One region of the Mesorhizobium sp. P160187 genome, then DNA from elsewhere that is predicted to be linked to it. Evidence: predicted binding sites of a transcription regulator. Region 1 holds the regulator's gene; each other region holds the start of a gene.
What was found. The regulator HrcA, encoded in region 1, represses chaperone genes, less so after heat shock. The targets are predictions, from matches to a motif close to GTTAGCACTCNCNNNNNGNGAGTGCTAAC.

Region 1 (4,603 bases):
CGAATCGTCCGACAGCGCCGGCAGGCCGGTCGCCTTAGCCGCGGCGAAGGCCTTGATGTAGGCGTTTTCCTCGAAGGTGGTGCCGGTCTCCTCCGGTTCCGGCAGGCCGTAGTCCTTGGCCGACTTCGCCTCGAAGCCGAACGGACCCATCAAATCGGCGAATTCGCGCAGCTTGCCTTCATTGTGGCTGGCAACGACGATCTTCTTTCCATCGAGAGAATGCATCAAAGGCCCCAGATCCTTGGCTCGGCGAATTCGATCGAATTGCCCGAGGGGTCGCGTATGTAGATCGAACGCCCGCCCTGCGGCCATTCGAATTCGCTTTCGATAGCGATGTTTTTCGCCTCAAGCTGCGCCTTCCAGCGCGCGAGTTCATCCGCACTTGCGGCAAAGCAGAGATGGCCCTGCCCGACCGTGCCATGCGGCGGCACTTTCAGCCGCGCATCCGGCGCCGGCGGGATTTTGGTGGCTTCGGCGTTGAAGATGAGCAGTACGCCCGGGCCGCAGCGGAAGAAGAGATGGCGGCCGTCGACCTTGCCGAGGAGAGGGAGGCCGAGGACATTGGAGTAGAAGGCTTCGGCAGCGGCGAGATCCGTGACGTAAAGCGCTGACTCAAGAATAGCGGAGGGCGTCACGAGGCGCCCCCCTCTGCCCTGCCGGGCATCTCCCCCGCAAGGGGGGAGATTGGCAGTTCCGCTGGCGGCGTCTCAACGTTGATGGTTGGCGAAAACGGTAGCGACCTCTGATCTCCCCCCTTGCGGGGGAGATGGCCGGCAGGCCAGAGGGGGGTGTGAAGGATCGCCCACGTCATCGCAGTAAAGTCAGGCCACAGCCATCTGCTGCAAGCTCACCAGCCGCTGAATGCCCTTCTTGGCAAGGCCCATCAGCTCCGCGAACTGCCCTTCCGAGAAAGGCTCGCCCTCGGCGGTGCCCTGGATCTCGACGATGCCGCCCTTGCCGGTCATGACGAAATTGGCGTCGGTGCCGGCAGATGAATCCTCGATATAGTCGAGGTCGATGACCGGCTGGCCGTCATGGATGCCGCAGGAAATTGCCGCGACATGGTCCTTCAGCACCTTGGCAACACTGGCCATCTGCCGCGCTTCCATCCAGCGCAGGCAATCGTAGAGCGCCACCCAGCCGCCGGTGATCGAGGCCGTGCGGGTGCCGCCATCGGCCTGGATGACGTCGCAGTCGACGGTGATCTGCTGTTCGCCCAGCGCCTGCAGGTCGACAACGGCGCGCAAGGAGCGGCCGATCAGCCGCTGGATTTCCAGCGTGCGGCCGCCTTGCTTGCCGGCCGAGGCTTCACGGCGCATGCGCTCGCCGGTCGAACGCGGCAGCATGCCGTATTCCCCCGTCACCCAGCCCTTGCCGGAATTGCGCATCCAGCCTGGCACCTTTTCCTCCAGGCTTGCCGTGCACAACACATGCGTGTCGCCGAATTTCACCAGGCACGAGCCTTCGGCGTGTTTGGACACGCCGCGCTCGAAGGAGATGGCGCGCATTTCGTCGGCTTGGCGTTTGGAAGGGCGCATCGAGGCCTCTTTCTGTTCTTTTTAGGGTTGCGTCGGCGGCTTGTAGACGCATGCAGCCCATGGCGCAAAGGAAAAGGCCGGGCGATCTGGCACAGACGCCGGGTTGCGCGGGGGCGATGGAAGTCTATATCCTTGAGCCGGAGGTTTTTGGCTCGAATGACCAAGGCAGTCACCGAACCCAGTCTGCTGGCGCCCGCGCTGCAATCGCTCGACATGCGTTCGCGCGACATTTTTAGGCGCATCGTCGAATCCTATTTGAAGGACGGTGAGCCTGTGGGATCGCGCAGCCTGTCGCGCATCCTGCCGTCGTCGCTGTCGCCGGCCACCATCCGCAATGTGATGAGCGACCTCGAACATCTCGGCCTGATCTATGCCCCGCACATCTCGGCCGGGCGCCTGCCGACCCAGACCGGCCTGCGCTTCTTCGTCGATGCCTTCATGGAGCTTGGCGATCTCTCCGACGAGGAACGCCGGGTCATCGAGGCGCAGGTGCGCGCCTCCGGCTCGGGCGCGACGCTGGAACACATGCTGACCGAGGCCAGCCAGATGCTGTCGGGCATGTCGCGCGGCGCCGGCCTGGTGCTCGCCACCAAGAACGAGGTGGCGCTGAAGCACATCGAGTTCATCCAGCTCGAGCCGACCAAGGCGCTGGCGGTGATGGTGTCGCAGAATGGCGATGTCGAGAACCGCGTCGTCGACCTGCCGGCCGGCATCACCGTCTCGCAGCTGCACGAGGCCTCCAACTTCCTCAACGCCCATATCAGGGGCCGCACGCTCGCCGAGGCGCGCATCGAGATCGCCCGCATCAAGGACGAGACCCGGGCAGCGCTGGACACGCTGTCGCAGGACCTGGTCGAGAAAGGCCTGGCGGTGTGGGCCGGCGCCGATAGCGGCCTGCCGGCGCGCCTTATCGTGCGCGGCCGCGCCAATTTGCTCGAAAACGTCACCGCCCAGGCCGATATCGAATTGCTGCGCCACCTGTTCGAGGATCTGGAGACGCAGGACGGGCTGATCCAGCTGCTCGACCTCGCCGAGGACGGCCCCGGCGTGCGGATCTTCATCGGCTCTGAAAACAAGCTGTTTTCGCTGTCCGGCTCGTCGCTGGTCGTGGCGCCCTACCGCGACAAGGACGCCCGCGTCGTCGGCGCGCTCGGTGTCATCGGCCCGACCAGGCTGAATTATGCCCGCATCGTGCCGATGGTCGACTACACGGCCCAATTGATTACCCGGATGTTAAGATAATTCCGAAGCCGGGATCACCGTAAAGGAGGGCGCAGAATGGCGCTTGAATCGTTCAAGGCCCAGATCAGCATGCTGCTCGAAGAAATGGTCAACCAGCCGGAGGACGAGCACGAAATCCAGGAGCAGCTGCGCGAAAAACTGCGCGAAATGCGCGCCATGGGCTTGCCGCTGCCGGAAGATCTCGTCGCATTGGAAAAGCGTCTCGACGACGATCTCGACGTCGAAGAGGAAAGTTGAGCGGTTCTCTCGTCGAATCTGCGCGCGCGCACGCTTCTCTTTTGCGGCGGCCGCACAATATCTCCCTTGTGCATGACGCGCCGACCGGCGCGAGTTCGAGGAGAACAGCATGATCCGGATTGCCGGCTTGGCAGGGCTTGCCCTGCTTCTGGCCACCAGCGCCTTCGCCCAGGAGGCCGATCAACCGCTGCTGACCGGCAAAGACGCTTTCGGCGACTGGACGGCCGACAAGCCAGGTGTGCGCCGGCTGATCAAGCCGGATGATCTGCAAAAGCCCAACATCACCGGATCCGCCTCCAACAGCGCCGGCCTTGGCGATCGACCCGAGGGCGCGAAGCCCGTCCTGCTGCCTGGGTTTTCGGCCGAACTGGTTGCTTCCGGCATTTCCAATCCGCGGGTCGTGCGCGTGGCGCCGAACGGCGACCTGTTCGTCGCCGACAGTGACGCCAACCAGATCCGCGTCTATCGGCTGGCCAAGGGTAGCGCGAAGCCGGCCGAAGAGGGCATTTTTGCCGACAATCTCAACCAGCCCTATGGCATCGCCTTCTACCCGCCTGGCGACAAGCCGCAATGGGTCTATGTCGCGAACAACGACAGCGTGGTCCGCTACGCCTATCGCGACGGCGACCTTAAAGCCTCCGGCGAACCGGAGACGATTGTCTCCGACATCCCTACCGGCGGCCACTGGACCCGCGATATCGCCTTCTCGCCGGACGGGAAGACGCTGTATCTCTCGGTCGGCTCCGTATCGAACGTCGCGGAGGGCATGCAGAAGGCACCGAAGGGCGGCCTTGACGCCTGGGCAAAATCACAGCCACTCGGCGCCACCTGGGGTTCCGAGGATGGCCGTGCCGACGTGCTGGCCTTCGGCCCCGACGGCAAGAATGGCCGCATCCTCGCTACCGGCCTGCGCAATTGCTCGGGCATGACCGTGCAGCCGGCCACCGGCGCGCTGTGGTGTGTCGTCAACGAGCGCGACGGTCTCGGCGACGATGTGCCGTTCGAATATGCCACCTCAGTCAAGGACGGCGCCTTCTATGGCTGGCCCTGGTATTATTTCGGCGCCAACGAGGACCCGCGTCACGAGGGCGCGCGCCCAGACCTCGCCGGCTCGGTCACCGTGCCCGACGTGCTGATGCAGGCGCATTCGGCGCCGCTCAACATCGCCTTCTATGACGGCGGCAATTTCCCGGCAGAGTACAAGGGTGACGCCTTCGTCGCCCTGCACGGCTCCTGGAACCGTGGTATGAGGACCGGCTACAAGGTGGTGCGGCTGAGATTCAGCGACGGCAAGCCGACCGGCGAGTACCAGGATTTCATCACCGGCTTCGTCCTCTCCGACGACGCCGTCTGGGGCCGGCCGGTCGGCGTCGCGGTGGCCAGGGACGGCGCGCTTATCGTCACCGAGGATGGCAACGGCACCATCTGGCGCATCACCCATGTCGATGGCCCATCCTGAGCCGGCGAACAGCGCAATCCGGCCCTAATGCACGTCCCGATGGATCACCTTGGGATAGGTATGGATCACCTCGGCCGATGAGACGCGGTCATCGAAACCGGTATCCCTGAGATTGAAGAGCCCGACC
Region 2 (4,603 bases), on a different contig from region 1:
TGATCTGCGCGATGCGCGCCTGGATGGTCGCCTTGGTGCCGGCGCCGTCGATGATCGTGGTGGTGTCCTTCTCGATCAGTACGCGCTTGGCGCGGCCAAGCATCTCGATGGTGACGTTTTCGAGCTTGATGCCGAGATCCTCGGAAATCATCTGGCCCGATGTCAGCACGGCGATGTCTTCCAGCATCGCCTTGCGGCGATCGCCGAAGCCCGGCGCCTTGACGGCCGCGACCTTGAGGCCGCCGCGCAGCTTGTTGACGACCAGCGTCGCCAGTGCTTCGCCTTCGACGTCTTCCGAGATGATCAGCAACGGCCTGCCGCTCTGCACCACTGCTTCGAGGATCGGCAGCATCGCCTGCAGATTGCCGAGCTTCTTCTCGTGGATGAGCACGTAAGGCTCTTCCAGTTCGACGCGCATCTTGTCGGCATTAGTGACGAAATAGGGTGAGAGATAGCCGCGGTCGAACTGCATGCCTTCGACGACGTCGAGTTCGGTGTCGGCGGTCTTGGCCTCCTCGACGGTGATGACGCCGTCATTGCCGACCTTGTCCATCGCCTTGGCGATCATGGCGCCGACGCTGGCATCGCCATTGGCGGCGATGGTGCCGACCTGCGCGATCTCGGCCGACGACTTGACCTTCTTGGCCTTCGCCTTGATGTCCTTGACCACGGCGGCGACAGCCTGGTCGATGCCACGCTTGAGGTCCATCGGGTTCATGCCCGCGGCAACCAGCTTGGCGCCTTCGCGCAGGATCGATGCGGCCAGCACCGTGGCGGTGGTGGTGCCGTCACCGGCGAGGTCGTTGGTCTTCGAAGCCACTTCGCGCACCATCTGCGCGCCCATGTTCTCGAACTTGTCAGCAAGCTCGATTTCCTTGGCCACCGTCACACCGTCCTTGGTGATGCGCGGCGCGCCATAGGCCTTGTCGATGATGACGTTGCGGCCCTTGGGGCCGAGCGTGACCTTCACCGCATTGGTGAGGATCTCGACGCCGCGCAGCATGCGGTCGCGCGCGTCGGTGGCGAATTTGATTTCCTTGGCAGACATTTTTTTCAATCCCGTTGGTGTGGTGAAGCAAGCGGCTCGCCGGAGCCTGGCAAAGCCAGGCCGGTCAGGCAGCCTTCTTGGCTTTGACGCTCTTCTCGGTGACGACCGTCCCGCTCTTGCCGATAGCGGCCGTCTCGCTCTTGTCGATGACGCCCATAATGTCGGCTTCCTTCATGATCAGCAGGTCCTCGCCGTCGATCTTGACCTCGGTGCCCGACCATTTGCCGAACAGGATGAAGTCGCCGGCCTTGACGTCGAGCGGAACAAGCGCGCCGTTTTCGTCGCGTGCGCCCGGCCCAACGGCGATGACTTCGCCTTCCTGCGGCTTTTCCTTGGCATTGTCGGGAATGATGATGCCGCCCTTGGATTTGACATCGCCTTCGGCGCGCCGGATGACGACGCGGTCGTGGAGTGGCCGAAACTTCATGAGAACTTCTTTCTGGGGCCGGCATAGGCGACCGCGCCGTTCTTATAGGCGTGTTGGCACTCGATAGATAGGAGTGCCAAAAATTATTCGTGGCCAAAATTAAATATTAAAAAGTATTATGATGTCTGCCGGGTTCGAAACGTCGCGAGGCGCCTAGATATTTCGAAAAATTGAATTTCGAGGCCAGAGCGACTATTTATATCGTAAGTTCGATTTCACAATTTCAGGCACGAGGAGATTTATGCGATGGCCGAAGGCAATCAGAGCATCATGGAAAAAGCTGAAGCCCGCTTCATGGACAAGCAGAAGAAGACGGCCGAGCGCAACAAGGCAACCTCCGACTACATGTCCGAAGCGAGGGCCAGGGAGATCAAGACGGCAAGGCTCAGGGAATTGCGCCTGGCCAAGGAAGAGGCCGACCGCGTCGCGGAAGCCTTGAACCCGACACCGAAGAAGAAGCGGGCTACCGTCAAGAAAGCCGCCGCCGCGCCGAAGGGGGGCACGTCATGAGCCTGACATTCCCCAATCCAAGCCGCTTCTATGACGAGGCCGGCAAGCGCATCCGCTTTGTCGGCCATGACGGCATGTTCCAGATTTCCTTCTCTGTCGCCGCCGATGCCCTCTCGAAGGCGCCATCAGGGACGGCGACCGCGGAAGCCACCTATCTGGCGGCCTTCGACACCGCGTCCAGCTCCATCCATGACATTGCCAGCAAGGCCTACGCCCGCACCCGCAAGAGCATTTATGTGCTCACAGCCGCGGATTTCGGCTAGCGCGCATTCGTCTTGCATCAGAGCGGCTGAGATCAGCGTGCGTCAGGACTTGCGGTCGGCTTTTGCCCGCCGCTTGACGTCCCGGCTGTTCAGGCGGTCGGCCATCGCTTCCGCATCCCGCAAATTCATGGCCACCATTACCTGTTGCTTAAGCTCGACAGGCTGGCCGGTGAAGATGTCGAAGATAGTCCAGCTCTCGGGCTCGTCCATGCGCAACGCGTAGCGGTTTGCCATATCGGCATCAGGCCCTTGACATGAAAAATGCCGCCGCCAGGATCAGGATTGTCCAGGCCACCACCGACAGCTTCAAGGCCAGGCCGCCATGCATTGAAAGTATCTCGCGCATGCGCAGGGCCACGGTTCTCTTCGACAGGGCGGGTGCTGCCGCAATCGCGACCGGGGGCTTGACGCCAAGCTTTCCAAAAGCCGGCAGCAGCGGTGGCGTTCGCATGAAATGACCTCGAATTGCCGGAGAAAACAGGGCTCCTCATAACACCCTTCTTGAAACTCCCCGCATGCCAAATAGAACCCGGTCCGTGAAAGGGCCATGCCGCCCGATTCGCCGCCTTCCATCAGGCGGATCGTCATCTGGCGAAATCCGTGCAACGCGGTTAGGTTGCGCGCGAAACTGAGGTTGTTCAAAGCGTGACAGGCGAACGGAGACGACGATGACGGCGCCCGGCGATTTGCTGCAAGCCTTGTTCATGAGATTGAAGAGCGATGCCTCGCTGACGGCGCTGCTCGGCGGCGCCGGGTTGCGCGAGCAGGCGGCCGACAGTGCCGCCTTCCCTTATGTGACCTATGGCAGGACCAGCGCATTCGATCTGGACACCGGCGCCGACAATGATGACGACCAGCTCATCACGCTGCATGTCTGGTCGAAGGCGCAAGGCGAGGCCGAGACGCGTCTGATTATGGACAGCATCCGGGCGCGCCTTGACGGCGCCGCTTTCGCCACCGGCTCGCGCGACCAGACCCGCCTGTCCTTGGAGTTCGCCGAGGCCCGCTACGACGAGGACCTGGCGCTCTACCACGGGGTGCTGCGGATACGCGCCCTCACCGAGCAAAGTGATGAAGCAACCTAGATTTGCGCCTGGATCTCGGCCTTGTCGATGACTGACCACACCTCGCGGATGCGACCCTCTCCGAATTCGTAGAAAACATTCTCAGCGAACGACACGCGCTTGCCGTTCACCGGCAGGCCGAACAGCACGCCCTTGGGATGACAGTCGAAATGCAGGCGCGCCGCCACGCGCGGTGGCTGGCAGACCAGCAGTTCGATGTTGAAGCGGAGGTCGGGAATCGCCTCGAAATCGCCTTCGAGCATACGGCGATAACCCGACAGGCCGAGCATTTCGTCATTGTGCTGCACCTCGTCGCCGACAAAGTCTCCAAGTTTCGCCCAGTCCTGGGCATTCAGGCAAGCGATATAGCCCCGGTAAAGGTCGGCAAGGTCTTTATCCGTCATGGCGCACTCCGATGATTTGGCGTTTTCCCGCGCTATTTAGGGCGGCCCTTCAGAATGGTCTCGCCTTGACCTGTTCCCAATCTGGCTGCGAATTGAGAACCTTCGCGCAAACACCATAGCCGCGCAGCCGGTTTTCCGGTTATGAATCCATTGCCCGGTCTGAGGGACTGGGCGGTAGGATCGCATTCATTCGTTGCGCGCGCAGGGGGTATTGCGGGGATGGATTTTCACCCGTTCACCGTTCATTTCACGTTCAGCACAGTTGCGTTACAACGCCGACCATGAAAACGCTTCGCTCTCATGTCAGAACCGCGATACTGGCGCTCACAGCGGCCGGCCTGTTGGCGTCGCAAGCGACGCCGGCAGCCGCGGCGGATTGCTACGCGATCGGCCAGCAGGTTGCCGAGCAGAATGGCGGCACGCTGGCCAAGGCTTCGCAGACGACGCGTGGCGGCCAGGAGGTCTGCGTCATCGTCGTGCTTGTGCCGGGCAAGGACGGCCAGCGTCCGCGCCGCTCCGAGATCGTCGTCCCGGCGAACTGATCCAATCTTCCCCTTGCAGGGTCGTTTCCCAGACCACCGGAATCGGCCTATAGCTGACCCATCAACAGGCCTGACCGATCATGCGCGTACTCGTCGTCGAAGATGACAAGGATCTCAACCGGCAACTGGCCGACGCGCTGGTCGATGCCGGCTATGTCGTCGACCGCTCCTATGACGGCGAGGAGGGGCATTTCCTCGGCGACACCGAGCCCTACGATGCCGTCGTGCTCGACATAGGCCTGCCGCAGATGGACGGCATCAGCGTCGTCGAGCGCTGGCGCCGCAACGGCCGCAAGATGCCGGTGCTGATCCTGACAGCGCGCGACCGCTGGAGCGACAAGGTGT
Region 3 (4,603 bases), on a different contig from region 1:
GAGTTCCTCGCTTTGATGGAGTTCCTGCGACGCCGCTTCGCCATCTCGAAAACAGCTACGGTCGCCATCGAGATCGATCCACGCACGCTCACGCCCGAGATGGCGGAAGCCTTGGGAGCGGCCGGCGTGAACCGCGCGAGCCTGGGCGTACAGAGCTTCGATCCCATTGTTCAAAAAGCGGTCAACCGAATCCAGAGCGAGGCCCAGACATCGGCTGCCGTGGAAATGCTGCGCCGGCATGGAGTAAACCGGATCAACTTCGACCTCATCTACGGCCTGCCGCGTCAAACGGTGGAGTCGTGCGTCGAGACGGCGAGGGCGGCGGTCGCCATGCGCCCCGACCGGCTTGCCTTGTTCGGCTACTCGCACATCCCATCACAAATAAGGAATCAGCGCCTCATCGAGGCGGAATTTCTTCCCGACAGCGCTGCCCGCGCTGAACAGTATGCGGCTGTCGCGGTAACGCTGATTGCCGCCGGCTACCGAGAGATCGGGCTCGACCATTTCGCCTTGCCGCACGACGAGCTCGCGCTGGCACAGGAAACCGGTCGCCTGCGGCGTAACTCGTTGGGCTACTCGGCCGACACCTGCAGAACCCTGATCGGTTTCGGCGCGTCCGCTATCGGCCGCATGGGCGAAGGGTACGTCCAAAACGAAGTTACGCGGGATTCCTACATCCAGCGCATCGCATCTGGCAGACTGGCGACTTCGAAGGGCCATCGCCTCACAGACGACGACCGCGTGCGAGCCGCAATCATCGAGCGGCTAATGTGCGATTTCGAGGCTGACGTGCCGGCAATCTGTGTCGCCCACGGATCTGATCCGATCCGTCTTCGCGGTTCAGATGAGCGTTTGGCGATGCTGGCCAAGGACGGAATAGTGGACTTCGAAAACCGTTTTGTCCGCGTACGGCGGGAGCATCGCTTTGGGATTCGCGCTGTCGCTGCCGCATTCGATGCTTTCTCGACAAACAGGGCCTGATGTATACCCCCCGGTGAGGGCAAGCACACAACGCGGAAGCTAAAACAGGGAGTATCTATTGCCCCATAGAACGAGCCGCCTATCCCGTGGTGCTGGGTTGCGTCACAATAGGCACTCGGCCGCAGGATTTGCGGCGGCGTGCGCGCCAAAATCTTGACTCGACTATCGCGAGGGCAAGATCTATGAGACTGGGCTGGCGCTGCTATGGCTGACGCTGCATGCCCGCTATTGGCCTGAAAGGGCCGCGTGGTCGAGCATGGCGTCGGCAGGGATCGCCTCAGCCGCGTTTCTCGTCCTGCTCAGATGACGCCTCAGAGACATCCATACCGCTGAAGGCCAGCAAATTTGTAGGTCGAGGCCACCTTTTGTCCTGGTTCCTACCCAACTGTTCCGCTGCTGAGCGAAATCCTTCAACTCCAAATCGGCCGAGCGTTTTTCCTCCTGTTGCGTTGGTGCGTAAGTTCGAAAGAGATCCTCGGGGACTGCACCTACAAGGTGTCGATCATGTTCGGCACACAAGGACAGGGCGGCATTGCTGCCGCCCTGTCCGCTGTGAGTTGATAGGGGCTGGATTAAAAATCCATACCGCCCATCCCGCCCATGCCGCCCATGCCGCCGCCGCCCATGCCGCCAGGCATGCCGCCGCCAGCCGACTCCTTCTTGGGAGCCTCCGCGATCATGGCTTCGGTGGTGACGAGCAGGCCGGCGACCGAAGCCGCGTCCTGGAGAGCGGTGCGAACGACCTTGACCGGGTCGACGATGCCCATGGCGATCATGTCGCCATACTCGCCGGTCTGGGCGTTGTAGCCGTAGGTCGCGCCCTTGTTGTCGAGGATCTTGCCGGCGACGATCGAAGCTTCAGCACCTGCGTTCGAAGCGATCTGACGGGCCGGAGCCTGCAGTGCACGACGAACGATGTTGATGCCGGCAGCCTGGTCGGCATTGACGCCGGCAACCTTGATGTTGGCCGAAGCGCGCAGGAGAGCGACGCCGCCGCCTGCAACGATGCCTTCTTCCACGGCCGCACGGGTCGCGTTGAGGGCGTCATCGACGCGGTCCTTCTTTTCCTTGACTTCGACTTCCGTCGCGCCGCCGACGCGGATCACCGCAACGCCGCCGGCGAGCTTCGCCAGACGTTCCTGCAGCTTCTCCTTGTCGTAGTCCGACGTGGTCTCTTCGATCTGCTGCTTGATCTGGGCAACGCGGCCCTGGATCTCGTCCTTCTTGCCGGCGCCGTCGACGATGGTGGTGTTCTCCTTGGAGATCGACACCTTCTTGGCGCGGCCGAGCATGTTGAGGCCGACATTCTCGAGCTTGATGCCGAGGTCTTCCGAGATGACCTGGCCACCGGTGAGGATGGCGATGTCTTCCAGCATGGCCTTGCGGCGATCACCGAAGCCCGGCGCCTTGACGGCGGCGATCTTCAGGCCACCACGCAGCTTGTTGACGACCAGCGTGGCCAGAGCCTCGCCTTCGACGTCTTCCGAGATGATGAGCAGCGGCTTGGAGGTCTGCACGACGGCTTCGAGAACCGGCAGCATGGCCTGGAGGTTGGACAGCTTCTTCTCGTGCAGGAGGATGTAGACGTCCTCGAGCTCGGCAACCATCTTGTCGGCGTTGGTGACGAAGTAGGGCGAGAGATAGCCGCGGTCGAACTGCATGCCTTCGACGACTTCCAGCTCGGTCTCGGCGGTCTTGGCTTCTTCAACCGTGATGACGCCTTCGTTGCCGACCTTCTGCATCGCTTCGGCGATCATCTTGCCGACCGACTCGTCGCCATTGCCGGCGATCGTGCCGACCTGGGCAACTTCCTCGGAGGTCTTGATCTTCTTGGCAGCGTTGCCGAGAGCCGCGACGACTTCGGTCACGGCCAGGTCGATGCCGCGCTTCAGGTCCATCGGGTTCATGCCGGCGGCAACCGCCTTGTTACCTTCCTGGACGATCGACTGCGCCAGGACGGTCGCGGTCGTGGTGCCATCACCGGCGATGTCGTTGGTCTTCGAAGCAACTTCGCGGATCATCTGCGCGCCCATGTTTTCGAACTTGTCGGAAAGTTCGATTTCCTTGGCGACGGTGACGCCGTCCTTGGTGATGCGCGGTGCGCCGAACGACTTGTCGATGACGACGTTGCGGCCCTTGGGACCGAGCGTGACCTTCACCGCGTCGGCGAGGATGTTGATGCCGTGAAGCATGCGCTCGCGGGCATCGCGGGAGAATTTTACGTCTTTAGCAGCCATTTTTAGCTCCTGGCAGGGGCTTGCGATCAAGCCCGAAATTCAGTTGACGGTGAGGCCGATAATCAGCCGATGATGCCCATAATGTCGGATTCCTTCATGATCAGAAGGTCTTCGCCATTGAGCTTGACTTCGGTGCCCGACCACTTGCCGAACAGGATGCGGTCGCCGGCCTTGACGTCCAGCGGGACCAGCTTGCCGGCTTCGTCGCGAGCACCTGAACCGACGGCGATGATCTCCCCTTCCTGCGGCTTTTCCTTCGCCGTATCCGGGATGATGATCCCGCCGGCGGTCTTGGATTCGGATTCGACCCGGCGTACGACCACGCGGTCATGCAGCGGCCGGAAATTCGACTTTGCCATTTTTGGATTTCCTTGGTGCGGATGTTGAACGGTGCTCCGTTGCCGGAGCATGCCTAGCACTCAGCCGAAGCGAGTGCTAACGCGGCAATGAGATAAGCCGCAGGCTCCTGCTAGTCAAGACGGAAGAGCAAAGAGCAAAGAGAAAAGAGAAGACAGCAAAGAGCAGCCAGAAAAGAGCGTGTAAGCATCGAGCCTTTTATGTGAACAATGTCGGGTATCCGACATATATGAGGCGGCTCACCCTTTGTAATTGAGCTTTATTCAGATGGTACGGTTGGTGCAACGGGTGTTGCATTTGAATTCATCCAGAGGCTCGCACGGGTCGTGCTGCGTCAGCTTGGTCATGTCGAGCTTCAGAAGGCCATTTTGGCATTGGTTCTGTTGCACCTATTGCCATTCATGACCAGTCCTGCGCGCGTGAGCCGGCCGACTAGATTCCAACCACGAGAGCGCCGCCGCTGAGACCCGCACCGGCCGCCGCCAGAAGGATTTTCTCTCCTGGCTGGAATGGCTTCATCTGGTTGGCGAGCGAGAGCGACAGCGGGACCGTCGCGGCCGAAGAGTTGCCGTATTCGGCAATCGTCTTGACAATTGCTTGGTCAGCAATGCCGAGGTTTCTTCCGACCGCGCCGAAAATCCGAGTATTGGCCTGATGCGGCACAAACCGGCCGACATTGTGTGGCCGCACTCCCGCAGCGGCTAGCGCGGTTGTCGAGCAATCGGTCATCATCTCGACGGCCTTTGCGAATATTTCGGGCCCGTCGGTCATCGTCATCCGGGTCTGCCCGAGGTCGAGGTCGCCATGGAACGGCGTGTTGCTTCCTCCTGCGGGAATCTGGATCAGCCCGTAGCGCGAGCCGTCCGAAGCCACCGAGGCACCGAGAATGCCCCGATCAGCATCATCGCACTGACCGATCACCAGGGCGCCGGCGGCATCGGCGAACAAGACTGAGCTCGCGCGCTCGGCTGGATTGATGCGGCGGCTGAGAATGTTGGCGGCGATGACCAGCGCTGGTTTGCCATGCA

Region 2: AC3CCE_RS27995 (co-chaperone GroES) is a predicted target of HrcA. The motif match lies at 1,528-1,556, and genes of this name have one in related genera.
Region 3: groES (co-chaperone GroES) is a predicted target of HrcA. The motif match lies at 3,630-3,658, and genes of this name have one in related genera.

What each region holds. Positions count from the first base shown of each region.
Region 1 covers NZ_JBYMDX010000003.1:1,846,274-1,850,876, forward strand. The annotation lists gene rdgB (RdgB/HAM1 family non-canonical purine NTP pyrophosphatase) at 1-225, opposite strand, end outside; gene AC3CCE_RS12365 (VOC family protein) at 225-635, opposite strand; gene rph (ribonuclease PH) at 822-1,538, opposite strand; gene hrcA (heat-inducible transcriptional repressor HrcA) at 1,695-2,780, shown strand; gene AC3CCE_RS12380 (hypothetical protein) at 2,817-3,017, shown strand; gene AC3CCE_RS12385 (PQQ-dependent sugar dehydrogenase) at 3,127-4,476, shown strand; gene AC3CCE_RS12390 (hypothetical protein) at 4,501-4,603, opposite strand, start outside.
Region 2 covers NZ_JBYMDX010000005.1:692,884-697,486, forward strand. The annotation lists partial or broken gene groL (chaperonin GroEL) at 1-1,048, opposite strand, end outside; gene AC3CCE_RS27995 (co-chaperone GroES) at 1,113-1,475, opposite strand; gene AC3CCE_RS28000 (hypothetical protein) at 1,722-1,985, shown strand; gene AC3CCE_RS28005 (DUF1488 family protein) at 1,982-2,248, shown strand; gene AC3CCE_RS28010 (hypothetical protein) at 2,291-2,458, opposite strand; gene AC3CCE_RS28015 (hypothetical protein) at 2,490-2,699, opposite strand; gene AC3CCE_RS28020 (DUF3168 domain-containing protein) at 2,917-3,333, shown strand; gene AC3CCE_RS28025 (ester cyclase) at 3,330-3,716, opposite strand; gene AC3CCE_RS28030 (hypothetical protein) at 3,998-4,258, shown strand; gene AC3CCE_RS28035 (response regulator transcription factor) at 4,339-4,603, shown strand, end outside.
Region 3 covers NZ_JBYMDX010000002.1:272,345-276,947, forward strand. The annotation lists gene hemN (oxygen-independent coproporphyrinogen III oxidase) at 1-981, shown strand, start outside; gene groL (chaperonin GroEL) at 1,554-3,218, opposite strand; gene groES (co-chaperone GroES) at 3,281-3,577, opposite strand; gene AC3CCE_RS02610 (beta-ketoacyl-ACP synthase III) at 4,008-4,603, opposite strand, start outside.